3 regions of the Streptomyces sp. NRRL S-1813 genome follow, and region 1 is predicted to be linked to each of the others. Evidence: riboswitches for the same ligand, from Rfam matches in the RefSeq annotation. Region 1 holds a riboswitch; each other region holds the start of a gene.

Region 1 (13,049 bases):
CGAAGGACTTCAGCCGGCGGATCGCCTCCAGCTCCGGGGACCACCCGGAGACCGGCGCCCTCAAGGTGCGGACGAACGACGCGAACAACTACATCGTCGGGCAGATCTCCCGGACGGTGTTCTCCGAGGTGCGCTCCGCGGCCTCCACGAAGTCGTCGCGGACCTTCCTGGACAAGATCTTCGTCTCGTTCTCGACGCTGCACGGCAGGACCGAGCAGGCCGCGGACGGCGCCGACCAGCTCAACGACGGTATCGGGCAGGCGAAGGACGGCGCGGGCAAACTGGCCGACGGTCTGGGCACCGCCAAGGACGGCAGCGGCAAACTGGTGACGGGCCTGGGCGATCTCGACGCGGGCGCGGGGCGGCTCTCCCGGGGCAGCTCCGACCTCGCCAGGGGAGCCGGTACGGCCGCGCACGGCTCGCGCCAACTGGCCGACGGTTCGGGGCAGGTGGCGGAGGGAACCCAGCAGCTGGCGGACACGGTCAACGGAGTCGTCGGCAAGGTGGGGCCCTTCATCCGGGCGCACGGCAAGGAGATCGGCGAGGCGGCACAGCTCGTCGCCGACGGTTCGCAGGCGGTCCGTGACCACCTCGACAAGCTTCCCGCCGCGGCGTCCACGGGGGCGAAACTCTCCCGGGGGATGTCCGACCACCTGGCCGCCTACTACCGGCTGCGCTGTGAGAGCGCGGTGGAACTCGACGCCTCGTGCGCGGAGCTGAAGCAGCTCAAGGAGCAGGCGGCCACCGCCGCGGACAAGGCCGAGGAGGTCAGCGGCTACGTCCACGACCAGAAGAACCTCGACCAACTGGGCCGGGACCTGGACACGCTGCACTCCCTGGCGGGCGAGCTGGCCGAGCGAGGGCCGACCCTGGGCGCCGACATGGACGCCGCCGTCAAGAAGATCAACGATCTCAACGACGGGGCGCACAAGGTGTCCGCGGGGGCGCGCAAGCTGGCCGCGGGCAATGCCCGGCTGGCGGCCGGTGCGGACGAGCTCAACGACGGCGCGCATGCGCTGCACGACGGTACGGGCCGCGCGGCAGCCGGTATGGGCGACCTCGACTCCGGTGTGGGCAGGCTCAAGGACGGCGCGCAGACGCTGGACGGCGGCATGTTCCAGCTCTCCGACGGCTCGCAGAAGCTGGCCGGCGGACTGCACGACGGGGCGAAGCAGATCCCCGACTACGGCAAGAAGGCCCGGGACGCGCGCACCCAGGTCATGTCCGACCCGGTGCAGCTGGCCTCGTCCGCCGCCCACAAGGCGCCGAACTACGGCACCGGCTTCGCCCCGTACTTCATCCCGCTGTCCCTGTGGGTCGGCGCGATGGTGGCGTACATGCTGATCCAGCCGCTCAACCGGCGGGCACTGGCGATGGGTGCGTCCTCCTGGCGGGTGGCGGTGTCCGGGTGGCTGCCGGTGTTCGGTGTGGGAGTACTACAGACCGCGGCCCTGATGTCCGTATTGCACTTCGCGATCGGTCTGGAGATGGTGCGGGCGGCCGGCACGGTCGGCTTCCTCGTCCTGGTCACGGCCTGTTTCTCGGCGATCGTGCAATGGCTGAACGCGCAGTTCGGCCCGGCCGGCCGGATCCTGGTGCTGGCGCTGCTGATGCTCCAGCTGACCTCGGCCGGCGGCACCTACCCGGTGCAGACCAGCCCGGGCTTCTTCGCCGCCATCCACCCCTACCTGCCGATGAGTTACATCGTGGAGGGGCTGCGCCGGCTCATCACGGGCGGGGAACTCGCGCCCGTATGGCAGGGCAGTGTGGTGCTGCTGGCGTTCACCGCGGGGGCGCTCGCGCTGACGTCCCTGACGGCGCGCGGCCGCCAGATGGTGCGGATGAAGGACCTCCACCCGGAGCTGAGCCTGTGAGCGCCCGCCCTCCCCCAGCTACCGCTGGGAGGTGCCCCCAAGCCCACCACCGCCCTGCCGGAGACGCTGCGCGCCGCGCATCGATCGTCGGGGACCGGCACAATCGCCCCCATGGACAGCTCCAACACACGCCGCGACGCCACCCGGCGCAAGCTCTTCGAGGCCGCGGTCACGCTCATCGCCGAACAGGGCTTCTCCTCCACCACGGTGGACGAGATCGCCGAGCGGGCAGGCGTCGCGAAGGGCACCGTCTACTACAACTTCGCGAGCAAGAACGTTCTCTTCGAAGAGCTGCTGCGGCACGGCATCGAGATGCTGGCGACCTCCTTGCAGGCGGCCGCCGAGGAGGTCACCGGACGGGGCGGCAGCAGGATCGACGCGCTGGACGCGATGATCCGGGCCGGGCTGGACTTCATCTCCCGTTACCCGGCGCTCACCCAGCTCTACGTCGCCGAGCTGTGGCGCACCAACCGGGCCTGGCAGTCGACGCTGATGGTGGTGCGCGAGCGGGCCATCACGGTGGTGGAGGACGTGCTGCGCGAGGCGGTGGCAGAGGGGGAGCTGAGCGAGGAGATCGACATCCCGCTGACCGCCTCGGCGCTGTTCGGCATGGTCCTGGTGGCCGCCCTGGACTGGCAGTCCTACCAGCCGGACCGGTCGATCGACGATGTCCACGCGGCGCTGTCGCGGCTGCTCCAGGGGCGGGTCAGCGGCCGGCCGTCGTAGCTCCCGGAGGGCGCTCCCCCGGGGGAGGCCGGTGCGCGCCGTATTGGTCAGGTGCGACGCGCACCGTTTTTCCCCCGCGGGCACGCACAAAAGAGTGCGCTGCCCTGGCACGGATCGTTCCCCCATCGATCCGACCAGGACAGCGCTTCCCCCGTACTCCCCCGTACTCCCCCGTGCGTCCCCCGTGTTCCCCCGTCACGTCCGGGGAGCCGCGCCGCTCCGCCGCCCCGTGTCGGCGGTGCGGCGCCGCTTCCCTTCCGTGGCCCCTACTCTTCCTTCCGGGCGGGCGTCGGCCCATCCGCGTACCTACTCATCTCGGTGACTGAGTACGGATACTCAAACCTGAGCACCGGCCCCCAGCCAGGGCCTACGCTTTCCGCCGTGTCCGTACTTCCCTTGGTGTTCACCAGTGGCTGGGCGAGCGGGATCAACGCCTACGCCGTCGTCCTGCTCTTCGGCCTGCTCGGCGCGACCGGTGTCACGGACGAGGTGCCCGCGGCGTTGCAGCGCCCCGATGTGCTGATCGTGGCCGGGGTGCTCTTCCTGTGCGAGGCCGTCGCCGACAAGATCCCGTACGTGGACTCGGTCTGGGACACCGTGCACACGGTGATCCGGCCGGTCGCCGGCGCCGTCGTGGCGGCGCTGCTGGCCGGCCACAACGGTTCGCTGCCCGAGCTGGCGGCGGGCGCGGTCGGCGGCTCCACGGCGCTGCTGAGCCACCTGGTCAAGGCCGGTACCCGGATCGCGGTCAACACCTCCCCGGAGCCGGCCAGCAACATCGTGCTGAGCCTCGCCGAGGATCTGGGCGTCGCCGCGCTCATCGCCTTCGCCGTGTTCCATCCGGTGGCCGCTGCGGTCATCGCGGCGGCACTGCTGACCGCGGGGATCACGGTGGTGGTCTTCCTGTGGTCGCGGATCCGCCGGTACTTCCGGCGCCGCCGGCAGCGGCGCGCGGAGAAGCGGACGGCCACGACGGGGGAAGTGCTGCCACCGGTGGCCTGACGGGGTGCTCTGCGGGTGGCGGCGCCGGTGCTGCCGGTCCCGGCACCCGGCCGTGCGGGCGTTGTCAGTGGGTCCGGATAAAGTCGCAGGCATGGCACGGATTGCGGTGATCGGCGCCGGGATGGGCGCGATGGCGGCCGCTGCCCGGCTGGCCGTCGCGGGCCACCGGGTGGCGGTGTTCGAGCGCGGCGCGACGCATGGCGGCGCCGTGCGCCGGTGGGAGCGGGACGGCTTCGCCTTCGATACGGGACCCGGCCTGCTGCATCTGCCGGCCGTCTACCGCGATCTGTTCCTCAAGACCGGCCGGGAGCCGCTGGAGAGCTGCATCGAGCTGTCCCAGGTCGACCCCGCGAGCCGGCATGTCTTCCCCGACGGCACGGCCGTATCGCTGCCGAACGCCTCGCGGGCCGGGGTGCTGACGGCCCTGGACGAGGCACTGGGCGCGGGTTCCGGGGAGCGCTGGAGCGCGCTGGTGGGCCGCGCCCGCGAGGCCTGGGACGCCACCCGCCGGCCGCTCCTGGAGGAGCCGCTGTGGGAGGACTGGCGGGTGCTGGGGCGTGATCCGTACCCGGCGGTGCGCAGGCGCGGGCTGTTCGGCCGGGGCAAGGGCCCCACGACCGCCACCCTCGCCGAGGTGGCCCGCCGTGAACTGGCGGACCCCCGGCTGATCGCGCTGCTGGAGAGCCATGCGCTGGCGTACGGCTTCGACCCGCGCAGCGCCCCGGCGAGCGCCGTCGTGCTGCCGTACCTGGAGCAGACCTTCGGGAGTTGGTATCCGCGCGGCGGTATGCGGGCGCTGGCCGATGCGCTGTACGAACGCTGTCTGGCGCGCAAGGTGGAGTTCAGCTTCGGCGCGGCGGTGACCGGGATCGCGGAGAAGGACGGCCGGGCGTCGGGCGTCGAGCTGGCCGACGGCCGGGTGTCCGAGGCGGAGTTCGTGGTGGCGGGCGTCGATCCGGTGCAGCTTGTGGCGCTCTGCCGGGGGCGGGAGCCGTGGGGTGCGGACGACGTCCGGCCCGGCCCGGGACCGGACGACCGCGCCACCGCGCGGCTCACGGTCTGCCTCGCACTGCGCGGCGCGCGCCCCGAGGACGCCGTGCACCGCACGGTCGTCCATGCCGCGGACCGCACGGCGGAGCTGGCGGGCGTGTTCGGGGACGGCCCCGGGCTGCGGACCCCCTGTGACCGGCCCACGGTGACGGTGCTGCGCCCGGACGACCCCGCCTCCCGGCCGGACGACGCCCATGAGGCCGTGACCCTGACCGCGACGGTGGCGCCGCACGGCCCGGTCGACTGGCACGACGGCGAGGCCGTGGCGGCCGATGCGGAGCGGATGACCGAGATCGCCGAAGCGGCGGTTCCCGGGCTGCGGGAGCGGGTGCTGTGGCGGGAGGTGCTGCCGCCCGCCGATGGCGCATTGGTGCCGGGACCGGCGCTGGCGGGCCGGGAAGGCCGCTTTCTGCGGCCCGGCAACCGCACCCGGATACCGGGGCTCTACGCGGTCGGTGGCTGGTCGCACCCGGGCGGCGGTCCTGCGCACGCCGGGATGTCCGGCGCGATCGTGGCCGGCCTGATCGTGAACGGCGACGACTGGCACGGCTCCACCTGAGCGCGTAGCGGGCGCCGGGCGAGGGTGCGCAGCGGGCGGCCGCCGGGCGAGGGCGTGACGCGCGCTGCGGGAGGCACAGCGGCGGGAGAAGGCCGACGCGGGAGGCGCGGCCGTGGTCCCCGCCCCGGCCGCCGGCTCAGTAGCGGTCCCCGGCCGCCGGCTCAGTAGCGGTACTGCTGCCCGTCGTACCCGGGCTGCTGGTACGGCGGGTAGGGCTGCTCGGGCGGCAGTTCGCCGTCGCGCTGCTGGGGGACCCAGACGCCGCCGGGCGGTGTCTCGCCGTACCCCTGGCCGAGCGGCTGTCCCTGGGCGTCGTACTGCTGCGCGGCGTAGGGCTGCTGGGCGTACGGGTCGGCCTGCTGGTAGGGGTCGTAGGACGCGGAGTACTGCTGGCCGCCGAGGTACGGATCGGCGTAGGGCGCCTGCTGGCCCTGGCCCAGGCCGTCGCCGTACGCCGCGTAGGGGTCGGCATAGGGGTCCGCGTAGGGATCGGTGTAGGCGCCCTGGCCGGCTCCGGTCTGGTCGTAACCGCCGCCGTACGCATAGCCGTTGCCGTCACCGTTGCCGACGGCGCCGTTGTAGGCGTCGTAGCCGCCGTAGCCGGGCTGCTGGATGCGGGCGTCGGGGCTGTAGACGCCGTACTGGCCGGTCTCCTCGGGCATCGGCTGCGGGGCGTAGACGGCGGTGGCGTCGGGGCGCCCGAAGTCGTCCGGGACGGCGAACGCCTGTGTGGCGTAGGCGCCTTGGTCCTGCTGCTGATCCTGGTACGGATCCTGGGCGCGGTAGCCGTCATTGCCGTTGTAGTCGTAGAAGCCCTGCCCGACGACTGTCTCCTGCGCGGCGAAGGCGTCCTGCCCCGCAACGAAGGTGTCCTGCGCGGCAAAAGCCTCCTGCCCCGCAACGAAGGTGTCCTGCGCGGCGAAGGCGTCCTGCCCCGCGGAGGAGCCCGGCCCGCCGTAGGAGCCACGCCCCGCGGAGGTGTCCACGCTGCGGAAGCCGCCGGTGCTCTCGAAGGTGTCCGGGCCCCCGTCGTCGAACTGGCCGGGACGGGCGGTGGGTGCCACCGCCTCCAGGCCGGAGACCTCCAGGGTCGGTTCGGCGGGCGGCGGCGAAGAGGGGCGGGCCCGGCGGCGCCGGCCGCTGTCGCCGGACGCCCCGGGCTTGCCGCCCAGGGCCCAGCCGGTGGTGAAGCCGCGGCGGAAGGAGAGCGTCACATTCGTCTGCCCGATGGCGAAGGCGACAAGTCCCAGCCCGATCACGGCTATTGACGGGACGATGACGCCGATGACCACGCCGAGGAAACCGGTGAAGGCCAGCAGCCGCCAGCGCAGCCGCGCCTTGTTCTGGAGCAGGACCTCACCCAACAGCCACAGAGCGACCAGGCCGAACGCGATGTAGAGGACCGTCCAGCCCATATACGCCCCTCTTCCGCCGCTCGCCGGCAACCGTGATCAGGACTGCTGGTGCAGCCCCAGATTCTCGTAGATTTCCAGGGTCGCCGTGGAGTGGTTCAGGGTAATGAAGTGCAACCCGGGAACATCCTCGGCCATCAAGCGTGCGCACAGTTCCGTTGCGTACTCGATACCAATGGAGCGTACCGCCGCCGGGTCGTCCTTGACGGCGAGGATGCGCTCGGCCAGCTCGGGCGGGAAGGCCGCGTTGCTGAGCTGAGCGAACCGCTCGATCTGGCGCACGTTCGTGACCGGCATGATCTCCGGAATGATCGGCGTCGAGCAACCCGCGGCCGAAACCCGGTCCCGCAGCCGGAAGTAGTCCTCGGGATAGAAGAACATCTGGGTGATGGCGAAGTCCGCGCCGGCCCGGCACTTGTCGACGAAGTGCGCCACGTCCGTGTCCCAGTCCGTCGAGCGCGGATGCATCTCGGGGAAGGCCGCGACGCCGACGCAGAAGTCGCCGGACTCCTTGATCAGCCGGACCAGGTCCGCCGCGTAGCCGATGCCGTCGGGGTGCTCGACCCACTCGCCCATCGGGTCGCCGGGCGGATCGCCGCGCAGCGCGAGCATGTTGCGGATCCCGGCGTCGGCGTACTGGCCGATGATGTTGCGCAGGTCAGCCGTGGAGTGATTGACCGCGGTCAGATGCGCCACCGGGGTCAGGGTGGTGTCGGTGGCGATGCGCTCGGTGGCGCGCACCGTGCCGTCACGGGAGGTGCCGCCGGCGCCGTACGTCACGGAGACGAACGTCGGCGAGACGGCCTCGATGCGGCGAATCGCGTTCCACAGGGTCCGCTCGCCCTTCTCCGTCTTGGGGGCGGCGAACTCGAACGAATACGACTGCTTACCGGAAGCAAGCAGGTCGCGCACCGTGCGGGCGCGATCAGTCCTGGTGGAAGCTGTACCTAGGGCCATACCGGCAGGTTAACCACCGGCCGGGCGCACACCAACCGCGTCCGGCGTAATGCCTGGTTGGTCGGGTTGATGTCCACTGGGTGGACATTTTCCGGTCGCCCGGACGTCAGGAGACCGCCTGCCGCCCGAAACCGCGCGAAGTGATCCTCGTCACCCGTCCCCGCGGGTCGACCCGGATGGTGCGGAGACGTCCTGGGCGTCCCAGGTCCGGATGCGCTTCGCCAGTGCGGCGGCCGCCGCTCCCGGGTCGTCCGCTTCCGTGATCGCGCGGACCACGACGACCCGTCGGGCGCCCGCCGCCAGCACCTCGTCCAGATTCCCGGCGTCGATCCCGCCGATCGCGAACCAGGGGCGCTGGGGGGCGCGGGCCGCGGTGTAGCGGACCAGGTCGAGGCCGGGGGCGTGGCGGCCCGGCTTGGTGGGTGTCGGCCAGCACGGGCCCGTGCAGAAGTAGTCCACGCCGGGCTCGGTGAGCGCGGCGTCCACCTCGGCCTCGGCATGGGTGGAGCGGCCTATGAGGACGTCCGGGCCCAGGAGGGCGCGGGCGGCCGGGACCGGCAGATCGCCCTGCCCGAGATGCAGCACCGCGCTGCCCGCCGCATGGGCGACATCCGCGCGGTCGTTGACCGCGAGCAGCTTGCCGTGCCGCCGGCAGGCGTCCGCGAAGACCTCCAGATGCCGGAGCTCCTCGCCGGCCTCCATGCCCTTGTCCCGCAGCTGGACGATGTCCACGCCCGAATCGAGCACCGCGTCCAGGAACTGCGGGAGGTCGCCCTGCCGCCGACGGGCGTCCGTGCAGAGGTAGAGCCGGGCGTCGGACAGGGCCGGGCGTGCGGTGGTCATCGGGCGGCTTCCCCCCAGGTGGGGGGCGTACGGGCCGGGCCTTCCGGTCCGTACGCCCCGCGGATGCGGTTACGGATGCTGGTGCGGTCGCCTGCTGGGAGCGGGCCGCGCCAGAGGTGTCAGACGGCGAGCGCCTGGGCCCGGCGCTTCACCTCCGTGCCGCGATTCTCGCGCAGCGCCTGGGCGGGCGTGCCAGGCAGGCTCTCATCCGGGGTGAACAGCCACTCCAGCATTTCCTCGTCGGTGAAGCCGTCGTCCTTGAGGAGGGTGAGGGTACCGACGAGGCCCTTGACCACCTTGTCGTCCTGGATGAAATCGGCGGGCACATGCAGCGCCCTGTTCTCGCCGCGGCGCACCGCGATCAGCTGGCCCTCCTTGACCAGCTGCCGCACACGCGTCACCTCGACGCCGAACTGTTCGGCGATGTCGGGGAGGGTGAGCCAGGCGGGGACGAGTCCATCGATGTTTGCGTCAATCTCGGTCACAGGACAAGCCTGCCACCTCGCACTGACAGCCGGTAGCCGGGCATCGCCATCAGGGGCTTCCTCACACCGGAGGGTGACAGCAGACCCCCGGGCGACCGACGGCACGGACCGCCCCGGCTACAGCGCCGCGGCCTTCAGCGGCAGGGACGCGTTCGCGGCCCGCTCCCGGTCCAGCGCCACGCCCCGCTCGATCAGCTTGCGCCCCTGGGCCAGATCCCGCGGCCGCCCCACGGCCAGCAGCGCGACGAGCCGCCCCTCCCGAAGCCAGATCACCGACCAGGCGGCCCCGGTCGGATCGCCGCGCCAGACCAGCTCGTCGGCGTCCCCGTGATGGCCCGCGTACTGCACGAACCGCCCGAACTGCTCCGACCAGAAGTAGGGGACGGGATCGTAGGCCACCCCTTCCGCCTCGCCGCGGGCGATGTTCTCGGCGACCGTACGGGGGCCCTGGAGGGCGTTGTCCCAGTGGTGGATCAGCAGGCGGGTGTCGTAGCGGGCCGACGGGAAGGAGGCGCAGTCGCCGACCGCGTAGACATCGGCCACGGAGGTGCGCAGCTGCTCGTCGGCCAGTACGGAGCCGTCCTGCGGCGAGACCTCGATGCCCGAGCCGGCCAGCCAGCCGGTCGCGGGCCGGGCCCCGATCCCGATGACCACCGCGTCGGCGGGCAGCGTCGTGCCGTCCGCGAGGGTGACCGCGCCCGCCGTGACGGACGCGACCCGCGCGTGGGTGCGCAGCTCGGCTCCGGCGTCCGCGTACCAGCCGGTCATGTGGGCGGCGACCTCGGCGGGCAGCGCACCGGCCAGCGGGCGGTCGGCGGCCTCGACGACGGTGACCGCGCAGCCCGCCTCACGCGCCGCCGTCGCGAACTCGGCACCGATCCAGCCGGCGCCGACGACCACGATCTCGTGCTGGGCGGCGAGCACCGGCCGCAGCCGCTCGGCGTCGTCCAGGGTGCGCAGCAGATGGATGCCGGGCAGGCCCTCGCTGCCGGGCAGCACGATCGGGGCGGCGCCGGTCGCGATGACCGCGTAGTCGTAGGGGACCGGGCCGACTGCCGTCTCGATCACGTGGGCGTCCGGCACCAGGGCGGTGACCGGGCGGCTGAGGTGGAGTTCGATGCCGAGCCCGGCGAAGTCGATGTCGAAGGTGGAGCCCTCGGCCTTGCCCAGCAGCACCGCCTTGGACAGCGGCGGACGGTCGTAGGGCTGGTGGGGCTCGTCGCCGAGGAGTGTGATCGCGCCGCGCCAGCCCTGTTCGCGCAGGGCGACCGCGGTCTGCGCACCCGCGATTCCCGCGCCGGCGATCACCACGTGCGGCGTGCGGTCAGGGGCCTGGGAGGACTTGCTCTGCTCGCTCACCCGATCACTCTAGGACGGTCTGTGACGCCGCTCGCAGCAGCGCGCAACGAGATCTCTGACACAGCGTCACCGTCGGCCCGGCCCCGGGCGCCGCCCACCGGCGGCCGGGCGCTGCCTTACGGCGCGTCGCGGCACCGTATTAGGGTGAGCGATACACGCACTCGCGGGAGCCCGGACGCACCGGGCTGAGAGGGAGGCTGGCCGGCCTCCGACCGTACGAACCTGATCCGGGTCATGCCGGCGAAGGGAGGGGCTGGACACCCATGCAGGCATCTGCCACACGAGCGAATCCCACCCCGCGGAGCCCTGATGTGCTCGTCATCGGCGGCGGCATCATCGGCCTGGTCACCGCCTGGCGGGCGGCCGTCCGCGGGCTGAGTGCCGCGGTGGCCGACCCCGCGCCCGGAGGCGGCGCGGCCCGGGTCGCGGCCGGGATGCTGGCCGCGGTCACCGAGCTCCACTACGGCGAGCAGACCCTGCTGGGCCTCAATCTCGCCTCCGCGCGGCGCTACCCCGGGTTCACCGAGGAGCTGGAGGAGGCCGCCGGGCAGCGGATCGGCTATCGGCGCTGCGGCACGCTGGCCATCGCGCTGGACGCCGACGACCGCGCCCACCTGCGCGAACTGCACGCCCTCCAGATCCGCTCCGGACTGGACTCGCAGTGGCTCACGGGACGTGAGTGCCGCCGCCTGGAGCCGATGCTGGCCCCCGGGGTACGGGGCGGGCTGCGGGTGGACGGCGACCACCAGGTCGATCCGCGCCGGCTGGCGAGCGCCCTGCTGGCCGCCTGCGAGCGCTCCGGGGTGGTCTTCCACCGGAGCGCGGCCGTGCGGCTGACGGTTGACGGCGGCCGCGCCTCCGGCGCCGAACTCGCCGACGGCACACGGGTCCCGGCCGGTCAGGTCGTCCTGGCCGCAGGCAGCCACAGCGGCCGGCTCGCCGGAGTGCCCGACGAGGTGCTGCCGCAGGTACGGCCGGTCAAGGGCCAGGTGCTGCGGCTCCGGATGCCGGACATGCCCGCGGGCAGCCCGGCCTTCCTCTCACGCACCGTACGGGCCGTCGTACGCGGCGGCCCCCTCTACCTGGTCCCGCGGGAGAACGGCGAACTGGTCGTCGGCGCCACCAGCGAGGAGCTGGGCTGGGACACCACCGTGACCGCGGGCGGGGTCTACGAGCTGCTGCGGGATGCGCACGAGCTGGTCCCGGGCATCACCGAGCTGCCGCTCGTCGAGACCTGCGCCGGACTGCGCCCCGGCTCCCCCGACAACGCCCCCCTGCTCGGGCCGACCGCGCTGCCCGGCTTCCATCTGGCCACCGGCCACTTCCGCAACGGCGTGCTGCTGACGCCGGTCACCGGTGACGCGATGGCCGAGGTGCTGGCCACCGGCCTCCTCCCCGAAGAGGCCCGCCCCTTCTCCCCCGCGCGCTTCACCCCCACCACCCCGGGGCCCGAGCGCACCCGTGCCCCACAGGAGCAGGCCGTATGAACGCCGCCACCCCCACCCCCACCGTCTCGGTGTCCGTCAACGGCGAGGCCCGCGAGGTCCCCGGCGGGCTCACCCTCGACCGGCTCGTCGCGACCCTGTCCAAGGCGCCCGCCGGGGTGGCCGCGGCGGTCAACGAAATCGTGGTGCCGCGCACCCAGTGGCCCACCACCCCGCTCGGCGACGGCGACCGCGTCGAGGTGCTCACCGCGGTCCAGGGAGGCTGACCCGCAGACATGACCGACACCGCAACCCTCCGGGGGACGACCCCCACGGCGTCCCCCGACGACTCCGCCGCGGGTTCCGACCCCCTCACCCTCGCCGGCACCGCCTTCACGTCCCGTCTGATCATGGGGACCGGTGGCGCGCCCAGCCTCGACGTCCTGGAGCGGGCGCTGCTCGCCTCCGGTACGGAGCTGACCACGGTCGCCATGCGGCGGCTGGACCCGACCGTGCAGGGCTCGGTGCTGTCCGTACTGGAACGGCACAAGATCAAGGTGCTGCCGAACACCGCGGGCTGCTTCACCGCGGGCGAGGCGGTGCTCACCGCCCGGCTCGCCCGGGAAGCGCTCGGCACGGACTGGGTCAAGCTTGAGGTCGTCGCCGACGAGCGCACCCTGCTGCCCGACCCGATCGAGCTGCTCGATGCCGCCGAGACCCTGGTGGACGACGGTTTCACCGTGCTGCCCTACACGAACGACGATCCGGTGCTGGCCCGCAAGCTGGAGGACGTGGGCTGTGCCGCGATCATGCCGCTGGGCTCCCCGATCGGCTCCGGTCTGGGCATCCGCAACCCGCACAACTTCCAGCTGATCACCGAGCGGGCCGGTGTCCCCGTCATCCTCGACGCGGGCGCAGGCACGGCCTCGGACGTCTCACTGGCCATGGAGCTGGGCTGCGAGGCGGTGATGCTGGCGTCCGCGGTCACCCGTGCGCAGGAACCGGAGCTGATGGCCGAGGCCATGCGGCACGCGGTCACGGCAGGCCGGCTGGCACACCGCGCGGGCCGGATCCCCCGCCGCCACTTCGCCCTGGCGTCCTCCCCCACGGAGGGCGTGGCAGAGCTGGACCCTGAACGCCCGGCCTTTTGAGACCCATCCCACGTTGTTGGCTGTCCCGCCGTGGTGGTTTGTCACCGTTGCGCCTGCGGCGGGCGGGTGGTGGTCGGGTGCGGTGACGGCCCTACGGACTTCGTCCTTCGGTCCGTCCCCTCCCGTGGGTGGAGAAGTGAACGTGAGTGGGGGCGGGCCACTCCGAGTCGTCTCTGTGCGACCCACAAGGCGCACCACACCACCTAC
Region 2 (5,141 bases), on a different contig from region 1:
TAGTCCGCGATCGGCAGGTATACGCGGTTGCCCGCCGCCGCGAACTCCTTCGACTTCTCGGCCATCCCGGCCTCGGCGTCGATCGCCAGATCACCCCCGTGCTCGCGGCGGATGTCCTGACTGATCTTCATCGAGCAGAACTTCGGGCCGCACATCGAGCAGAAGTGGGCCGTCTTCGCCGGCTCGGCGGGCAGCGTCGCGTCGTGGAAGGCGCGGGCCGTGTCCGGGTCGAGAGCCAGGTTGAACTGGTCCTCCCAGCGGAACTCGAAGCGGGCGTCGGAGAGCGCGTCGTCCCACTCCTGGGCCCCCGGGTGCCCCTTGGCCAGGTCGGCCGCATGGGCCGCGATCTTGTACGTGATGACGCCGGTCTTGACGTCATCGCGGTCCGGCAGGCCCAGATGCTCCTTGGGCGTGACGTAGCAGAGCATGGCGGTGCCCCACCAGGCGATCATCGCCGCGCCGATACCGGAGGTGATGTGGTCGTAGGCGGGCGCGATGTCGGTGGTCAGCGGGCCGAGCGTGTAGAACGGGGCCTCCTCGCAGATCTCCTGCTGGAGGTCGATGTTCTCCTTGATCTTGTGCATCGGGACATGTCCCGGGCCCTCGATCATCGTCTGTACGCCGTGCCGCTTGGCGATGGTGTTCAGCTCGCCGAGCGTCCGCAGCTCCGCGAACTGCGCCTCGTCATTGGCGTCCGCGATGGAGCCGGGGCGCAGACCGTCACCGAGCGAGTAGGTGACGTCGTAGGAGGCGAGGATCTCGCAGAGCTCCTCGAAGTGCGTGTAGAGGAACGACTCCTGGTGGTGCGCCAGGCACCAGGCGGCCATGATGGATCCGCCGCGGGACACGATGCCGGTCTTGCGGCGGGCCGTGAGCGGGACGTATCGGAGCAGCACACCGGCGTGCACCGTCATGTAGTCGACGCCCTGTTCCGCCTGCTCGATGACAGTGTCCTTGTAGATCTCCCAGGTCAGCTCCTCGGCCTTGCCGTCGACCTTCTCCAGCGCCTGGTAGAGCGGGACGGTGCCGATGGGGACGGGGGAGTTGCGGAGCACCCATTCGCGGGTGGTGTGGATATTGCGGCCGGTGGACAGATCCATGACCGTGTCGGCGCCCCAGCGGGTCGCCCAGGTCATCTTCTCCACCTCCTCCTCGATGGAGGAAGTGACCGCCGAATTACCGATGTTGGCGTTCACCTTCACCAGGAAGTTCTTGCCGATGATCATCGGCTCGATCTCCGGGTGGTTGATGTTGGACGGCAGCACCGCGCGGCCCGCCGCGATCTCGTCGCGTACGAACTCGGGCGTGACGTTCTCGCGGAGGGCGACGTACTCCATCTCCGCGGTGATCTCGCCGCGCTGCGCGTACGCGAGCTGGGTGACCGCGGCGCCGTCACGGCCGCGGCGCGGCTGGCGGGGGCGGCCCGGGAAGACCGCGTCAAGGTTCTTGAGTCCACCGCGCGGCGAGGTGTGCTTGAGGCCGTCGTCCTCCGGCCGCATGGGGCGACCCGCGTACTCCTCGGTGTCGCCGCGGGCAATGATCCAGTTCTCCCGCAGCGGCGCCAGACCGCGGCGGACGTCGGTATCGATATGAGGGTCGGTGTACGGCCCTGACGTGTCGTAGAGCGTCACGTCCTTGCCGTTGGTGAGGTGCACCCGCCGGACCGGGACCCGGAGGTCCGCGCGCGATCCGGAGACATAGCCCTTGTGCCAGCCGATCTGCGGCTCACTGCCGCCGTCGGCACCGTTTCCGTTTTCGGGCGTGCGTGCATCCTGCAGAGTCATGAGACCCAACTCCCTACGCCGGCATTACCCGGTAACAGGTTCGGCGGTCGACGCAGCGGCTTCCGTCCATGGGCGTTTCACGTGAAACGCCGCTGGGACGAAGGTCAGCGCCCTCTCAGCCCGGTGCTCCGAGCTCCCGCGATTGCAAAGGTGGCACCACGGTAGCGGCCGATGTGGCGGGGTGAACAGGGGGCCCCACGAGTTCTTGCGATGATCGGGCGGTGAGCCCTCACGAGTCCCACCACCAGTCCGCCGTGCACTCCCATGCGCACGGCCATGGCCCTGCCACGCCGGTCTCCCGGCATCTGCGCAAGGTCATCGCAGCAGTGCTGATCCCCTTCGCGGCTGCGGTGGCGGTCGGTCTGGTCGTGCTGTGGCCAGGCGGTGCGCCCTCCCATAAGCCCTCCGGCGTCGGCTTCGACCAGCCCACGGAGCAGGCCAGAGTCATCAAAGTGGCGGAGGTGAACTGTGCGGATGTCCATGCCGAGCAGCAGCCCCAGCCGCCGTCTCCGACGGGACAGCCACCGACCGGGGGAGCGTCCAAGAGCAAGCCCTGCCAGCAGGCGACGATCAAGGTCACCACGGGAGAGAACGCCGGGCGCACCTTCCAGACGGTGGTGACACCGGACGCGCTGCGCCACTACACCACCGGACAGGACGTGGTGGTGGCGTACTCCCCCAAGGCGCCGAAGGATCTCCAGTACTCGGTCAGCGATGTCGACCGATCGCTCCCGATGTGGGTGCTGGCCGGGATCTTCGCCCTCGCAGTGGTGATCGTCGGCCGACTGCGTGGAGTCCTCGCGCTGGTGGCCCTGGCCGCCAGCTTTGTGGTCCTGACGCTGTTCATCCTCCCGGCGATCCTTCAGGGCTCCAATCCGCTGCTGGTGGCGGTGATCGGCGGAAGCGCGATCATGCTGATCGCGCTCTACCTGTGCCATGGGCTGACGGCCCGTACGTCGGTCGCCGTGCTCGGCACCCTCGCCTCACTGCTGCTGATCGGGCTGCTCGGTTCGGTATTCATCAACTGGGCTCTGCTGACCGGCAATACGGACGACACGACCGGGCTGGTGCACGGTCTGTACCCCGACATCGAGATCCGCGGTCTGCTGCTCGCGGGGATCATCATCGGGTCGCTGGGTGTGCTCGACGACGTGACGGTGACACAGACCGCCGCGGTCTGGGAGCTCAAGGAGGCGGACCAGGCGGCGGGCTGGCGCAAGCTGTACGGCGCCGCTATGCGGATCGGCCGGGATCACATCGCCTCCGTCGTCAACACCCTGGTGCTGGCCTACGCGGGCGCCGCACTGCCGCTGCTTTTGCTGTTCTCGATCGCACAGAGCAGCGTCGGCACGGTCGCCACGAGCGAGGTGGTCGCGGAAGAAATCATCCGCACGCTCGTGGGCAGCATCGGACTGGTCGCCGCGGTACCGCTGACGACGCTGCTGGCAGCGCTGGTGGTCTCGGCGGACCGGAAGGGCCTGGGCGGGCAGGGGAGCAACGGCGGGGCAGGAGCCGGACAAGGATCCGGGGCGGGATCGGGGGCCGGGGTCGCTGCCGGTGCACCGACAGGCACCCCGGAGGGCAGACCCAGCCGACGCGGGGGACGAGGTAAGCGGCGTAAGCAGTGACGGGGCACAAGTGCGGCCCGTGGCAGGCGGCTTCAGGCACGCGACTGGCGCGTGAAAGGGCAGGGCACGGGTCGAGGGCAGCGAAGGGAGGCAGCACAGCCCAGAAGGGGCGACACAGGTGCGCGGGCACGCGGGAGTACCGGCGCACCCGGTATGACGTCGGCGTGGACGGTCCGTCCGGCTCGGGGTCAGCCGGCCGGGGCCTCCGTGAGGATCTGGTCCAGTACGGCTTCCAGGGTGTCGCAGACCTCTTCCTTGCCGAGCGGTACGAGCCGGTCCGTACGGTCCAGGAAGGCGACCAACGGCGCCGCACTCACCCGGAACAGCGCGCGCTCGGCGCCGACCTGAAGGCTGATGAAGACATCGCTGAGGTGTGTGGGGGAGGCAGGCTCGATCCGCACATCACCCTCACCGGACGGCCGGCTCAGGCCGTCCAGCAGCAGCTCCCGGCCGAACGCCCAGGTAACGGGCGCATCTCCGGGCAGATCGAAGGTGAGACGGACGGCGTACGGATCGGCGCTGGCAAAGTCCAGCTGCACCGGAATCCGGAACGCGAGCTCCTCCGAGACGACGAAGCTCATGATCACTTCTGCCTGAACTGTGTCGGTCATCAACCACTGCCCCGCACTTGATCGGAGATGGCCGGGAAACATCCCCCGTAGCCCTATTGGCGCCATCGTCTGCCACGCGCAAGCAGATCACAAGGAGTGAGTTTTCAGATACTGACAGAGAAGGCGAGTGTCGTTAGTGTCGCCTCCGCCATTCTTCGTAGTCGGTCTGTAACAGACCGCAATCGACGCAGTTCGTCCGTGCGCAGGGAAAGCACCGACGCCCCGGCGGCCGCACCGACCTGGACCGGGAGGGCCGGACATGCCGCGCCCAGGGCGTATGTCCGAACCGGGAAAGACCCCTGATGACAACGCACCGTATCCAAACAGTGCCGCAATTCGTCCTGAGATCGCACGGAAAAGGGCGTTATCAACGGGACGGGATGGCGCGCGTGATGCTCTCTGCTCGATACCTAGTCGAGCTGCGCAAGCAGACATTGCCCGATCACGTGGGCGTCTGCGGCGGTACGGAAGTCGGCCCACCTCGCTCCCGCCGAAGACTCCGGGCCCTCGGTGCCCACGAGCCTCGCGACATCACCCTTGCGATAGACGGCGAAGTAGACGGCGGCACCGACTCCTGTCCTGCCACGGCCGGCGCTGCGGAGATCCAGGCCGGTGCCGGCGCCCGGCTCCGGCCCGGCCGGCAGCCTGGACGAGAACCGTATTCGCTGTTCACGATTGCCAACTCCGGCCCCCGCGTCCGCTCACAGCGGGGCACGGGAGCCGGTCGGTGGAGAAACCGCGGCTTACCAGTCGCTCTTCGACGAGGACGATGACGACGAGCCACTGGACCTGCGGACGAGGTAGATGACTCCGGCGATCAGGGCCGCCGCGATGAGGACCTTGAACAGCACGCCGATCAGGAAGCCGAGCGCGGTGGTGATCAGTCCGCCGAAAACCACGATCAGGACGACGGGCACCACGACCCAGGTGACCCACCACGGAAGTCCTGCGAATATCCCCTTACCAGCCACTGCTCTGCCCTGCTTTCTGTCTGTCGCGCTGTCGCTGTCCGTACCGCGCTGTCCGTCTGCTGCGCCGTTGTCGCGGTGGTGGCACCGTCCGCATGCGGCATGTCTGTCGCCTCACACCTCCGGTTCCCCCCTGCACCAACGATGCTA
Region 3 (13,049 bases), on a different contig from region 1:
GAGAACGCCGAGGTCGCCAAGGGCGTCGCGCAGCACATCGCCGCCTTCGCCCCGAAGTACCTCTCCAAGGACGACGTGCCGGCCGAGGTCGTCGAGGCCGAGCGCCGCGTCGCCGAGGAGACCACGCGTGCGGAGGGCAAGCCCGAGGCTGCCCTGCCGAAGATCGTCGAGGGTCGCCTCAACGGCTTCTTCAAGGACGCGACGCTGCTCGGCCAGCCGTACGCGCTCGACAACAAGAAGTCCGTCGAGAAGGTCCTCCAGGAGGCCGGTGTCACCCTGAAGCGCTTCGCGCGCATCAAGGTCGGCATCTGAGCCTGCGCGAAGGCAGCGAATGACCTGCGACCCCGCTAGGGTCGTACGCAGTCGGCCGCTCAACGGCCGGCCGCAGATGTGACGAGGAGGCCATTGCCGCACAGGGATCTGAACCAGACCCACGGCAATGGCCTTCTTCGTATGTGCACGAGGAGAGCTCAATGATTCACGGTGCCGACGGCGCGCACACAGACCATCCCGGCCACGGCGGCAGGCGACGCTTCCTGCTGAAGCTGTCGGGCGAAGCGTTCGCCGGCGGCGGCGGACTGGGCGTCGACCCCGATGTCGTGCACGCGATGGCCCGCGAGATCGCCGCCGTGGTGCGCGAGGGCTACGAGATCGCCATCGTGATCGGCGGCGGAAACTTCTTCCGCGGCGCCGAACTCCAGCAGCGCGGCATGGACCGGGCGCGTTCCGACTACATGGGCATGCTCGGCACGGTCATGAACTGTCTGGCACTCCAGGACTTCCTGGAGAAGGAGGGCATCGACTCCCGCGTCCAGACGGCGATCACCATGGGACAGGTCGCGGAGCCGTACATTCCGCTGCGCGCGGTGCGCCATCTGGAGAAGGGCCGGGTCGTCATCTTCGGCGCCGGCATGGGCATGCCCTACTTCTCCACCGACACCACCGCCGCCCAGCGCGCCCTGGAGATCGACGCCGAGGCCATGCTGATGGGCAAGAACGGGGTGGACGGGGTCTACGACTCCGACCCCAAGAAGAACCCGGACGCGGTGAAGTTCGACGCCCTCGAATACGGCGAGGTCATCACCCGGGAGCTGAAGATCGCCGACGCCACCGCCATCACGCTGTGCCGGGACAACAAGCTCCCGATCCTCGTGTTCGAACTGCTCGCGGAGGGCAACATCGCGCGCGCGGTGAAGGGTGAGAAGATCGGCACGCTCGTCAGCGATCAGGGCACCCGGGCCTGACGGCCTCAACTGCCGTGATTCCGTCCGGGCATCGGCCTGTACGGGCGGCAGCTCCCGTACCGGGGAAGACCCCGGTACGGGGATGGACAACGGCCTGCCGGTCGGACACCGTGCAGGAGAAGACGCGCGGCAGGGGCGAGGCTCTGCTTCTTACCGAAAAGACCAGGAGCAAGTGGTGATCGAAGAGATCCTCCTCGAGGCCGAGGAGAAGATGGAGAAGGCCGTCGTGGTCGCCAAGGAGGACTTCGCCGCGATCCGCACCGGGCGTGCGCACCCGGCGATGTTCAACAAGATCGTGGCGGACTACTACGGTGCGATGACGCCGATCAACCAGCTGGCGTCGTTCTCGGTTCCCGAACCGCGGATGGCCGTGGTGACCCCGTTCGACAAGAGCGCGCTGCGCAACATCGAGCAGGCCATCCGCGACTCCGACCTCGGCGTCAACCCGAGCAACGACGGCAATATCATCCGGGTGACGTTCCCCGAGCTGACCGAGGAGCGCCGCAAGGAGTTCATCAAGGTCGCGAAGAACAAGGGCGAGGACGCGAAGATCTCGATCCGCAGCGTGCGCCGCAAGGCCAAGGAGACCCTCGACAAGCTCGTCAAGGACAAGGAAACCGGCGAGGACGAGGTGCGTCGCGCCGAGAAGGAGCTCGACGACACCACCGCGAAGTACGTCGCGCAGGTGGACGAGCTGCTCAAGCACAAGGAATCCGAGCTCCTCGAGGTCTGATGAACGAGTCTTCCTGGGGGGCCGCCCCGCCCGGCGCCGGTCAATGGGTACCGGCCGACCACGGACCGGCCTCCTCGCTTCGCGGGGCGGCGCCCGCCGCCCCGGCGGGTCCCGTGCACGACTGGGGTGACGCGGCGCAGACTCGGCCCATGCCCTTCGTGCCCGGGCCAGGCGGACACCAGGACGACGGCCGGGAACATCGGGATATCCGGGATAACCGGGACCACCTGGACGACCGGGGGGCTGCTCGACTGAGCGGCCCCCTGTTCCGCGACGAAAAGCCGCAGGAGCCCATGCCCACCTCTCTTTCCGGGTCCGACAGCTCGCCGGACTCAGAGAAGCCGAAGAAGAAGAGCGCGGGCCGCAATCTGCGCGCCGCGATAGGGGTCGGCATCGGCCTCGGCGCGATCATCGTTGCGTCGCTCTTCGTCTACAAGCCTGTCTTCATCGGCGTGATAGCGATCGCCGTTGTCGTGGGCCTGTGGGAGCTGACCTCGCGGCTGGCGGAGCGCAAGGACATCAAGGTGCCGCTGGTGCCGCTCGCGGTCGGTGGCACCGCCATGGTGGTCGCCGGCTATGTCCGCGGTGCCGAGGGTGCCTGGGTGGCGATGGCGCTGACCGCGCTGGCCGTCCTGGTCTGGCGGATGACCGAGGCGCCGGAGAACTATCTGCGCGATGTCACCGCCGGGGTCTTCGCGGCGTTCTACGTGCCCTTCCTCGCGACGTTCGTGGCCCTGATGCTCGCGGCCGAGCCCGACGGGCCGCAGCGGGTACTGACCTTCCTGCTGCTGACCGTCGTCAGCGACACCGGTGCGTACGCGGTCGGCTGGCGGTTCGGCAAGCACAAGCTCGCACCGCGCATCAGCCCCGGCAAGACCCGCGAGGGACTCGTCGGCGCGGTGCTCTTCGCGATGGTGGCCGGCGCACTGTGCATGCAGTTCCTGATCACGGACGGTGCCTGGTGGCAGGGCCTGCTGGTCGGCCTCGCGGTCGCCGCCAGCGCCACCCTCGGCGATCTCGGCGAGTCCATGATCAAGCGCGATCTCGGCATCAAGGACATGGGGACGCTGCTGCCCGGTCACGGCGGCATCATGGACCGCCTCGACTCCCTGCTGCCGACCGCCCCGGTCGTCTGGCTGCTGTTCGTGATCTTTGTGGGAGCCGGCTGAGCACAGGGTGTTCGCAGGTGGAAGCAGGGAGGCGGGCTTTGTCCCGTCGGCTGCTGCCGCGCGTATGACGGGCCTCCCGATGCCCGTGAGGGGTCTGCCGCACCATGTGGCAGGCCCCTCTTCGCGCGTCTGCGACACTGCACGGACCATGCCTGCACCCGGAGAAGTCAGTCTCTGATGGGTGATGAGAAGCCCCCTACACAGCGGTTTTGCTGCCGGTAGGGGGCTTCTGTTTGGCCCGTGGGCCGTGACTGGGCCGTCAGCGGTGCCAGTACGGCCAACAGCTACTCCAAGGCTGAGGCCACAGCGGACGCGTGCGAAGGGCAGTAGACGGGAGGCGCTTCGGTCACGATGGCCAGACCCTTCACTCCCGGGTACGCAGCCTGGAAGTTTTTGAGCACTGCCCGTGGGCTGTCGCCCATGTCCAGCTCCGTGCAGACAAGCTGCCCCTGAACGCCGAGGTCGTCTGCTTCCACCTGCCTGAGTTCCGGAGCGCGGGCCTTCACGGCGCCGGCGTATTGCTCGTCCTTGTCCGATGGCGAAGGCACGTCATCTGAGGCATCTGAGGAGGAGGGAGACGCAGACTTCGGGCCCCCTGGACCCTTAGGAGCCGCGGGCTGCACGTGTGGCAGCAATGGTCGGACGAGGCGAGGACGGTTCTTTGGCCTCGTTCTCAGGTGAGGCATCACCGCACCCTGCCAGGACGACGAGCAAAACCGCGCCGGCAGCCGCGTTGTGTCCTCGCATGACCATCCCCCTGTTCCGAGACTTTCCGGCGGCGAACCGTAGCGTTGCGCACTTGCACGTGCCCCAGTTTCCGATCAGCAGCGGATCCTTCGACCGGGGGATCGCTCCGGCTGGAGAAGCCGGGCGAGGCCGCCGGGTGGGAAGGGCGGGCGGTGGCGGGGCGCCGTTCTTTCGTCGTCAGGGATGCGGCAGCCTGAAGGGACCGGACGCTCCGGAGATGGCGAGGGGGAGCGGCTGCTGCCGGGATGTGGCCGGGGGCAGCGTGGGCGCTCTGCTAGGCACCCCGCCATCGTGGCTGGGCATGCGGCTGCGCCGAACGGCGCGAGGTTCTCAGAGCTTGGCCAATTTGCTGTACGGACTCATGATCCGTGCCTGCACCGAACCGAAGTCGACAAGTACCGCGACTTCATCCTCGATGCCGATCACACGGCCGAGGCCGTGCTCATCGTGTGTGACCCGGTCGCCCATCGCGAACTGCTTGGGAGGGCGCGTGACCGGGGGCTTGAAGGGGCTGGACGGCAGGTGGCGCCGGGCTACGGCAGGCTTTGTCATTATCAGCAGTATGCGCCTGGTGAGCGAGCTGCCCCTCACACGCCGGCTAACGCAACCAAGCTGAGATCTCCGTCGGCGGTCACTGCTCACCCCATTTCCACGGGCCCCGCGAAGCTGCGGACGCACTACCGGCTTGGCGTGAATTGACGAGGTCATGCCGGTAGCCCGGCCGTCCCCGGGCCGTGCGAGGTGGACTGCCCATGGCAGAAGGCCGCAGCGGGTGACTGTCACCTCACCGCTCCGGCCTGGGCCCCCTTAAACGATCTGCCACACTGGACGGACCATGCCTGCACCCGGAGAACTCACTTTCGTCGCGCCGCGCGGGGCCAAGAAGCCCCCGCGGCACCTTGCCGATCTCAGCCCCGTCGAGCGTCGCGAAGCGGTGGCCGCGATCGGGGAGAAGCCGTTTCGCGCCAAGCAGCTGTCGCAGCACTACTTCGCCCGTTATGCGCACGACCCGGCGCAGTGGACCGACATTCCTGCGGCGGCGCGCGAGAAGCTGGCGAGCGAACTGCTGCCGGATCTGATGAAGGTCATGCGGCACATCTCGTGTGACGAGGACACCACGCGCAAGACCCTGTGGAAGCTGCACGACGGCACGCTCGTCGAATCCGTGCTGATGCGCTACCCCGACCGGGTCACCATGTGCATCTCCTCGCAGGCCGGATGCGGAATGAACTGCCCGTTCTGCGCGACGGGGCAGGCGGGACTGGACCGGAATCTGTCGACCGCCGAGATCGTGCACCAGATCGTCGACGGGATGCGGGCGCTGCGCGACGGCGAGGTGCCGGGCGGGCCTGCGCGGCTGTCCAACATCGTCTTCATGGGGATGGGCGAGCCGCTCGCCAACTACAAGCGGGTGGTCGGGGCGATCCGTCGGCTGACCGACCCGGAGCCCGATGGGCTGGGGCTGTCCCAGCGCGGCATCACCGTCTCGACGGTCGGGCTGGTCCCGGCGATGCTGCGGTTCGCCGACGAAGGGTTCAAGTGCCGGCTGGCCGTGTCGCTGCATGCGCCCGACGACGAGCTGCGCGACACCCTGGTGCCCGTCAACACGCGCTGGAAGGTGCGTGAGGTGCTGGACGCGGCGTGGGAGTACGCGGAGAAGTCCGGGCGGCGGATTTCGATCGAGTACGCGCTGATCCGCGACATCAACGACCAGGCGTGGCGCGGTGACCTGCTGGGTCGGCTGCTGAAGGGGAAGCGGGTCCATGTGAACCTGATTCCGCTGAATCCGACGCCCGGCTCGAAGTGGACCGCCTCGCGTCCCGAGGACGAGAAGGCGTTCGTCCAGGCCATCGAGGCGCACGGGGTTCCGGTGACCGTTCGTGACACCCGCGGCCAGGAGATCGACGGCGCCTGCGGACAGCTCGCAGCCTCGGAGCGCTGACCGCCCGCTGGTACCGTGTGATCGAACAAATGCACATTCCGACAGGGGAGCGCCACAGCGCTGAGAGTGCGGAAGCGTCGTAGTCCTACGGTGCCCGCAGACCCTTGAACCTCGCCCGGGTCATTCCGGGTAGGAAGTTCGGTCGTCACTCATGCTGTTGCGCCCCGCCCCAAGCCGCCTCCGCACGTCATCCGACGTCGAGAGCCGCGGACACCGGGCGGGGCCGCGTCTCTTCCTGGCCAGCCAGGAGGAAGTCAGTGAGCATCACCAGCAGGATCACCGTCCCGGCGGTCGCCGCCGCGGTCGGGATAGCCGCGCTCGCCGCCTGCGGTACGCCGGGCGGCGGGGCGGACGCCAAGACCGTCACGCTCGTCAGCCATGACTCGTTCAACGTCTCCCGGTCCGTCCTGGCCGCCTTCGAGAAGGAGAGCGGCTACAAGGTCAAGATCCTCAAGGGCGGAGACGCCGGCAAGGCCGTCAACCAGGCGATCCTGTCCAAGGGAAATCCCCAGGGCGATGTGTTCTTCGGCATCGACAACACGCTGCTCTCGCGCGGTCTGAACGAGGGCGTCTTCAGCCCGTACGAGGCCAAGGGGCTGGCGAACGTGCCGGCCGGGCTACAGCTCGACAAGGGCGAGCACCGCGTCACGCCGCTCGACTACGGCGACATCTGCGTCAACTACGACCGCGGCTACTTCGCCCGGCACAAGACCGCGCCGCCGAAGACCTTCGACGACCTGCTCGAGCCCCGGTACAAGGGGCTGCTGGTCACGGAGAACTCCGCCACCTCCTCCCCGGGGCTCGCCTTCCAGCTCGGCACCATCGCCAAGTACGGACAGGACGGCTGGCAGGACTACTGGAAGAAGCTCAAGGCCAACGGCGTCGAGGTCGTCGACGGCTGGGAGCAGGCCTACTACGAGCGGTTCTCGGGCTCCGCGGCCGGCAAGGGCAAGGGCGACAAGCCGCTGGTGGTCTCCTACGCCTCCAGCCCGCCGGTCGAGGTGCTCGGCAAGAAGCCCGCGCCCAAGGAGGCACCCACCGGTGTCGCCACGGGCACCTGCTTCCGCCAGATCGAGTTCGGCGGTCTGCTCAAGGGCGCTAAGAACGCGAAGGGCGGTAAGGCGCTGCTGGACTTCCTGGTGAGCAAGGAGTTCCAGGAGGACGTACCGCTGAAGATGTTCGTCAACCCGGCGCGCAAGGACGCCAAGGTGCCGGAGCTGTTCACCAAGTACGGCGCCACGATCGACGAGCCGACGACGCTGCCTCCGGAGACGATCACCAAGAACCGCGAACAGTGGATCAAGCAGTGGTCCTCGCTCGTTCTGAAGTAACCCGCAGCCGGCGCCCCCGGCCCGCGCGGGGAACGGCGGTGCGGCTCGGCCTGATGGCGCTGCCGCTCGCCTTCTTCGCGCTGTTCTTCGCCTATCCGGTCGTGGCGATCGTCGGGCGGGGGCTGAAGGACGGCGGGCAGTGGCAGCTCGCCCGGTTCGGGGCGGTGCTCGGCGACCCGGATGTCGTTCATGTGCTGTGGTTCACCGTCTGGCAGGCGGCCGCTTCCACGGCGCTGACGCTGCTGATCGCACTGCCCGGCGCCTATGTCTTCGCGCGCTTCGACTTCCCCGGCAAACAGCTGCTGCGGGCGGTGGTGGCCGTGCCGTTCGTGCTGCCGACCGTCGTCGTCGGCTCGGCCTTCCTGGCACTGGTCGGGCGGGGCGGGCTGCTGGACGAGCTGTGGGGCCTGCGCCTGGACACCTCGGTGTGGGCGATTCTGCTGGCGCACGTCTTCTTCAACTACGCCGTGGTCGTACGGACCGTCGGCGGGCTCTGGGGGCAGCTCGACCCGCGCCAGGAAGAAGCGGCGCGGGTGCTGGGAGCCGGCCGGTTCGAGGCCTGGCGGCGGGTGACGCTGCCGGCCCTGGGGCCCGCCGTCGCGGCCGCCGCGCTGATGGTCTTCCTCTTCACCTTCACCTCCTTCGGGGTGGTGCAGATTCTGGGCGGGCCCGCCTTCTCGACGCTGGAGGTGGAGATCTACCGGCAGACCGCGGACTTCCTGGATCTGCCGACGGCCGCGGTCCTCACCCTGATCCAGTTCGCGGCGGTGCTGGGCGTGCTGGCGCTGCACGCCTGGACGGTGCGGCGGCGGGAATCCGCGCTGCGGCTCGTGGCACCGTCGCAGACCGCACACCGGCCGCGCGGCCGCGGCCAGTGGACGCTGCTGTGGGGGACGCTCGCCGTCATCACCGTCCTGCTGATCGCGCCGCTGGCCGTGCTCGTGGAGCGGTCGTTCGCCGGGCCGGACGGCTATGGGGCGGTGTTCTACACCTCGCTGCGGTCCTCCGCGTCCGCCGACAGCACCTTCACCGTCGCGCCCCTCGACGCCCTGTGGAACTCCCTCGCCTACGCGGCCGCGGCCACCGCGATCGCGCTGGTGGTGGGCGGGCTGGCGGCCGCCGCGCTGACCCTGCCCCGGCTCCGCAGGGGCCCGTCCGGACGGACGCCCCTGGCCGGCCGGTTCGTCCGCGGCTTCGACGCGCTGCTGATGCTGCCCCTCGGGGTCTCCGCGGTGACCGTCGGCTTCGGGTTTCTGATCAGCCTCGACGCACCCCCGCTCGATCTGCGTGCCTCGTGGTGGCTGGTGCCGCTCGCCCAGGCACTGGTGGGGGTGCCGTTCGTGGTCCGGACGATGCTGCCGGTCCTGCGGGCGATCGACAGGCGGCTGCGGGAGGCGGCCGCCGTGCTCGGCGCCTCGCCGTGGCGGGTGTGGCGCGAGATCGACCTGCCGATGGTGCGGCGGGCCCTGCTGATCGCCGCGGGCTTCGCCTTCGCCGTCTCGCTCGGTGAGTTCGGGGCGACGGTCTTCATCGCACGGCCGGACCAGCCGACGCTGCCGGTCGCCGTGGCGCGACTGCTGGGACGTGCGGGAGAGCTCAACTACGGGCAGGCGATGGCCTTGTCGACCGTCTTGATGGTGGTGTGCGCCGGCGTCTTGCTGGTACTGGAGCGCCTGCGCCCCCTCGACCAATCCGGGGAGTTCTAGATGACGTCACGGGCCGGGACCACGGCGCAGGAGCTGCTACGGCTGGGCGGGGTGACCGTCCGCTTCGGCACGGCGGGACGTCCCGCGCTGGACGCGGTGGATCTGGACGTCGCGGCGCACGAAATCGTGTGCGTCCTGGGGCCGAGCGGCAGCGGCAAGTCCACTCTGCTGAGAGTGGTCGCCGGACTCCAACAGGCCGACGCGGGGCAGGTGTTGCTGGAGGGGCGCGAGCAGGCCGGGGTGCCCACACACCGCCGCGGCGTCGGCATGATGTTCCAGGACCACCAGCTCTTCCCGCAGCGCGATGTCGAGGGAAATGTGGCGTTCGGGCTGCGGATGCGGCGCTCGGCACGCGGCGACCGGGAGCGTACGGTCGCCGAACTGCTGGACCTCGTCGGGCTGCCGGGCGCCCAGCGGCGCGCCGTGGCCTCCCTGTCCGGCGGCGAACAGCAGCGGGTCGCACTGGCCCGCGCGCTGGCTCCCCGCCCCCGCCTGCTGATGCTGGACGAGCCCCTCGGCCAGCTCGACCGCGGGCTGCGCGAACGGCTGGTCGTCGAACTCCGCCGCCTCTTCCGCGAATTGGGCACCACCGTCCTTGCGGTCACCCACGACCAGGGGGAGGCCTTTGCGCTCGCCGACCGGGTCGTGGTGATGCAGGACGGCCGGATCGCGCAGACCGGCACCCCGTTGGAGGTCTGGCAGCGTCCCGCCACGGAATTCGTCGCCCGTTTCCTCGGCTTCGACAATGTGGTCGAGGCGACGGTGCAGGGCGAGGCCGCCGCCACCCCCTGGGGCAAGGTGCCGGTCCCGGACGGTACGGCGGACGGGCCCTGCCGCCTGCTCGTCCGGCCGGCCGGGGTACGGCTGACGGCCGCCCCGGAGGGCCTGCCCTGCACGGTCGCCGCCCGTACCTTCCGCGGTACCCATGTCGCGCTGCTGCTCCGGCCCGCCGGCGGACCGCAGGTGGAGGCGGCCTGCGCGCTGCGGGACGCGCCGGAGGTGGGGGCGCGGGTGGGCATCGCCTTCGCGGCGCAGGACGTGGTGGTGCTGGACGCCTCCGGCACCGCGGGCTGACGCCCTCAGCGGGCCGCCACCTCCGTCTGCCGCTCACCGGCGGCCGGCGATCCGGGCTCCGTCTCCGGCTCCGGTTCGCCGTACCAGGCGACCGCGACGGCACCGGCCACGGCCACCACGAACCCGAGGGCGGCGACCCAGGCGAAGCCCGGACGGGAGGAGTCGCCCAGCCACAGCACCCCGAGCATGCCGGGGACCACCGTCTCGCCCACCACCAGCGCCGCCGTGGCACCGTTCACCGAGCCGATCTGGAGGGCGACGGTGTGCAGATACATGCCCCCGATGCCGGCCACCAGAATCGCGTACAGGGCGGGGTCGCCGAGCAGGGACGGCAGATGGAAGGGGGCCACCCCGTTCAGTACCCGTACGCCGATACCGAGCGCGCCGAAGCCCAGACCGGAGAGCAGGCCCGCGAGGATCGCGGCCCGTCCGCCGAGCAGGCGCACGAGCAGGGTGCCGCCGCCGATGAGTACCACCGAGGCGGCGAGCAGCCACCAGTGGGCGGCGATCGGTGTGTGGCCGCTGCCTTCCGGACCGGCGGCCGTGGCCAGCAGCACCAACGCCCCGCACACCACGCCGATGGAGGTCCACTCCGCCCGGTTGAGCCGGATCCCGAGGAGCTTGATGCTCAGTACGGCAGTGATCACGAGGTTGGCGCTGATCACGGTCTGGGAAAGGAACAGCGGCAGCAGTCTGGCGGCCAGCGCGCCGAGCCCGAACCCTATGAAGTCCAGCACGGTGCCGACCATGAACTCCCAGGTCACGGCGGCTTTCGCGGTGGAGGACAGACTGGGGCCGCCGTGCTGGGTGACACCGGTGGTCGACGCCTCGGCCGCTTCCCGGCGGGCGGACTTGCGTGAACCCACCGCCTGTAGGACCGAACCCGTGCCGTAGCAGGCCGACGCCGCTACCGCCGTCAGAAGGCCGATGATCACCAAGAGCTCCGTTCGCCCGCTGTCTGTCTTACTGTTCGTTGCCCGGCCTGGCAGACGCGCATTTCAGGACGGGAGTTGCCTCAGGTGGGCGGTACACCGAGTGGTCGGCGCACCGAGGCGGTGGGGGCCTGGAGGAGGACGGGGCGGAAAAGTGAGCCTCCCTCCCGGAACCGACGACCGGGACCGGCCTCGGGCCTCAGGGCGCATGAGTACGGGTACTCATGCCGCGGCCGACCAGACTACGCATACTCGCGCCATGCACACGGAATCGCCGGGTTGCCCGGACTGCGGAATGCCTCTGGGGTCACCTCCGCCCGCTTGGTGCACCCGTTGCCGGCTGCCCCTGACCGGGCCGGACGCCCTGGCGTTGTGGCAGGTCACAGGAGAGCTGCGCGCGCTGGACGCACGCAGGCAGTGGCTGGCGCAGCGGCAGCACGAGCTGCTGGCCGCGCTGCGGGTACGCCGGGACGCACCTGCGGGGACGCAGGTGAGCGCTCCGGTGGGCGTTCCCGTGGGCGAGGCGGGTGCTTCGGTGCGGGAGATCTCCGCGCCGTCCGCCCGGACCGCGCTGCTGATCGTCGGCGGAGTGCTGGTGGTCGTCGCCGCGTTGGTGTTCACCGTGGTGAGCTGGGGACGGCTGGGCATCGGCGGGCGGGCCGCCATTCTGCTCGCGCTGACCGCGTGCGCGCTCGCACTGCCCCGTCCGCTGCGGCGGCGGCAGCTCACGGCCACCGCCGAGGCTTCGGCCGCGGTGGGACTCGCCCTGGTGCTCCTGGACGCCTACGCCGCCCGGCAGGCCGGACTCGGCGGCCTGGACCGCGTCGGGCCGGCGGGCTACTGGGCGGTGGTCACCACGCTGACGGCGGTGGGGGCGGGGGCCTACGGCTGGTGGCAGCGGCTACGGATCCCGCTGCCCGTGGGATTCCTGACAGCGCAACTGCCGGGCCTCCTGGGCACTACGGCCTCGGGCGGAGCGGTCGAGGACTACGCGACCGCGATGATCGCCACGGCCGCGATGGACTTCGCGGCCCTGTACGCGCTCGCCGCACACGCCGCCACCGGGCCTGCCGGGTTCCGCGACCGGCTGGGCGGCGAAGGAGCCGCCACCGCCCTGGTCACGGGGGCCCGGGTGATCGGCGGCGGATGGGCGCTGCTGGGCGGGGCGCTCGCGGCGGCGCACGCGACGGGCGCCCCTGCACCGGCCGAAGTGCTGCGGGCCTGGGTGCCGTTGGGGCTGCTGGTGCTTCTGGGGACGGCGCTGTGCCGCGGCTTCCGCACATTGCCGTTCGCGCTGCGCTGTGGCGCCGAGGGCGTGGCCGTCGTGGCGTTGATCGTGGCGGTCGGAGCCGGCTTGCGGTGGGTCGTGCCCTCGGGCTGGGACGTGGCCGGATACGCGGCACCGGCGGCGCTCGTCATGGTGTGGGCGGCGGTGTCCGGTGTGCGCAGCGGCCGGTGGGCGAAGCCTGCGGCGGGCGGCCCGTTCGCACCGCCGCCCGAAGCCGCGGCCGCGGCGGGAGAGCTGGCCGCCGCCTCGATCATGCTGCTGCTGGCCGGTGTGGTGGTGCTGCCGGAACTCGTGCACGCCCTCACCCGGCCCGTCGTCCCCGGCATCATGCTCTGGCTCGACGGTCAACCGCCGCGGTGGAGCTGGCAGCTCGCGACCGCGCCGCTGTTCGTGCTCTGGCTGGCCGCCTCCGTCCTGGCCACCATGGCCGTACTCCGTGCCCGTGCCGTCGGCGACGGGCACCTGGACCGACCGGCGACCGCGCTGTGCAACGCCGCAGCACTGGCCGCCGTCCCCGCACTTCTCCTGATGCCGGTCGCGGTGGGGCTGCCGTACGCCTGGGTGCTTGCGGCCGCCGCTGTGGTGACCGTCGCCGTAGCGGTGGATGTCGTGCGCCGGCCGGGGGCCGCACTCGTACCGCGGCTGCTGGCGCTGGCCGCGAGCGGCGCGCTCGCCCTGCTGTGGTCGTCGGCCGACCGGGCCGCCGTGCTCGCGGTGTGCGGGACCTTCGCCGTGTCAGCCGCGGTACTCGCCCACGTCCTCTCGGCGCCGACCGCCTCGCCCGCCGAGCGCGCGACGGCGCGTGCCGCGGGGGCGTTCGCCGTCCTCGCCCTGGGCGTCGAGGCGTTCGCGTCCGGACGCACCGCCGGCCTGCCCGGGCACC

Evidence for each region. Region 1 has a riboswitch for thiamine pyrophosphate ahead of thiO (glycine oxidase ThiO). Riboswitches for the same ligand answer to the same signal wherever they lie in the genome.
Region 2: another riboswitch for thiamine pyrophosphate. It lies ahead of thiC (phosphomethylpyrimidine synthase ThiC); the one in region 1 lies ahead of thiO (glycine oxidase ThiO).
Region 3: another riboswitch for thiamine pyrophosphate. It lies ahead of IF67_RS0136355 (thiamine ABC transporter substrate-binding protein); the one in region 1 lies ahead of thiO (glycine oxidase ThiO).

Annotation. Positions count from the first base shown of each region.
Region 1 covers NZ_JOHB01000040.1:2,063-15,111, forward strand. Annotated here, with positions in the region: gene IF67_RS0134170 (YhgE/Pip domain-containing protein) at 1-1,874, shown strand, start outside; gene IF67_RS0134175 (TetR/AcrR family transcriptional regulator) at 1,986-2,600, shown strand; gene IF67_RS0134180 (DUF4126 domain-containing protein) at 2,982-3,602, shown strand; gene IF67_RS0134185 (phytoene desaturase family protein) at 3,694-5,211, shown strand; gene IF67_RS0134190 (hypothetical protein) at 5,373-6,626, opposite strand; gene metF (methylenetetrahydrofolate reductase [NAD(P)H]) at 6,663-7,580, opposite strand; gene thiE (thiamine phosphate synthase) at 7,731-8,423, opposite strand; gene IF67_RS0134205 (Rv2175c family DNA-binding protein) at 8,543-8,908, opposite strand; gene IF67_RS0134210 (NAD(P)/FAD-dependent oxidoreductase) at 9,026-10,267, opposite strand; TPP riboswitch at 10,421-10,533, shown strand; gene thiO (glycine oxidase ThiO) at 10,531-11,754, shown strand; gene thiS (sulfur carrier protein ThiS) at 11,751-11,978, shown strand; gene IF67_RS0134225 (thiazole synthase) at 11,988-12,842, shown strand.
Region 2 covers NZ_JOHB01000026.1:95,219-100,359, reverse strand. Annotated here, with positions in the region: gene thiC (phosphomethylpyrimidine synthase ThiC) at 1-1,784, opposite strand, end outside; TPP riboswitch at 1,778-1,934, opposite strand; gene IF67_RS0129135 (YibE/F family protein) at 2,006-3,412, shown strand; gene IF67_RS0129130 (SsgA family sporulation/cell division regulator) at 3,601-4,023, opposite strand; gene IF67_RS43925 (DUF5326 family protein) at 4,767-4,994, opposite strand.
Region 3 covers NZ_JOHB01000049.1:25,907-38,955, reverse strand. Annotated here, with positions in the region: gene tsf (translation elongation factor Ts) at 1-312, shown strand, start outside; gene pyrH (UMP kinase) at 474-1,244, shown strand; gene frr (ribosome recycling factor) at 1,420-1,977, shown strand; gene IF67_RS39880 (phosphatidate cytidylyltransferase) at 1,977-3,146, shown strand; gene IF67_RS0136365 (CarD family transcriptional regulator) at 4,224-4,445, opposite strand; gene rlmN (23S rRNA (adenine(2503)-C(2))-methyltransferase RlmN) at 4,729-5,835, shown strand; TPP riboswitch at 5,869-5,989, shown strand; gene IF67_RS0136355 (thiamine ABC transporter substrate-binding protein) at 6,093-7,166, shown strand; gene IF67_RS0136350 (ABC transporter permease subunit) at 7,142-8,872, shown strand; gene IF67_RS0136345 (ABC transporter ATP-binding protein) at 8,873-9,946, shown strand; gene IF67_RS0136340 (hypothetical protein) at 9,952-10,881, opposite strand; gene IF67_RS0136335 (SCO7613 C-terminal domain-containing membrane protein) at 11,138-13,049, shown strand, end outside.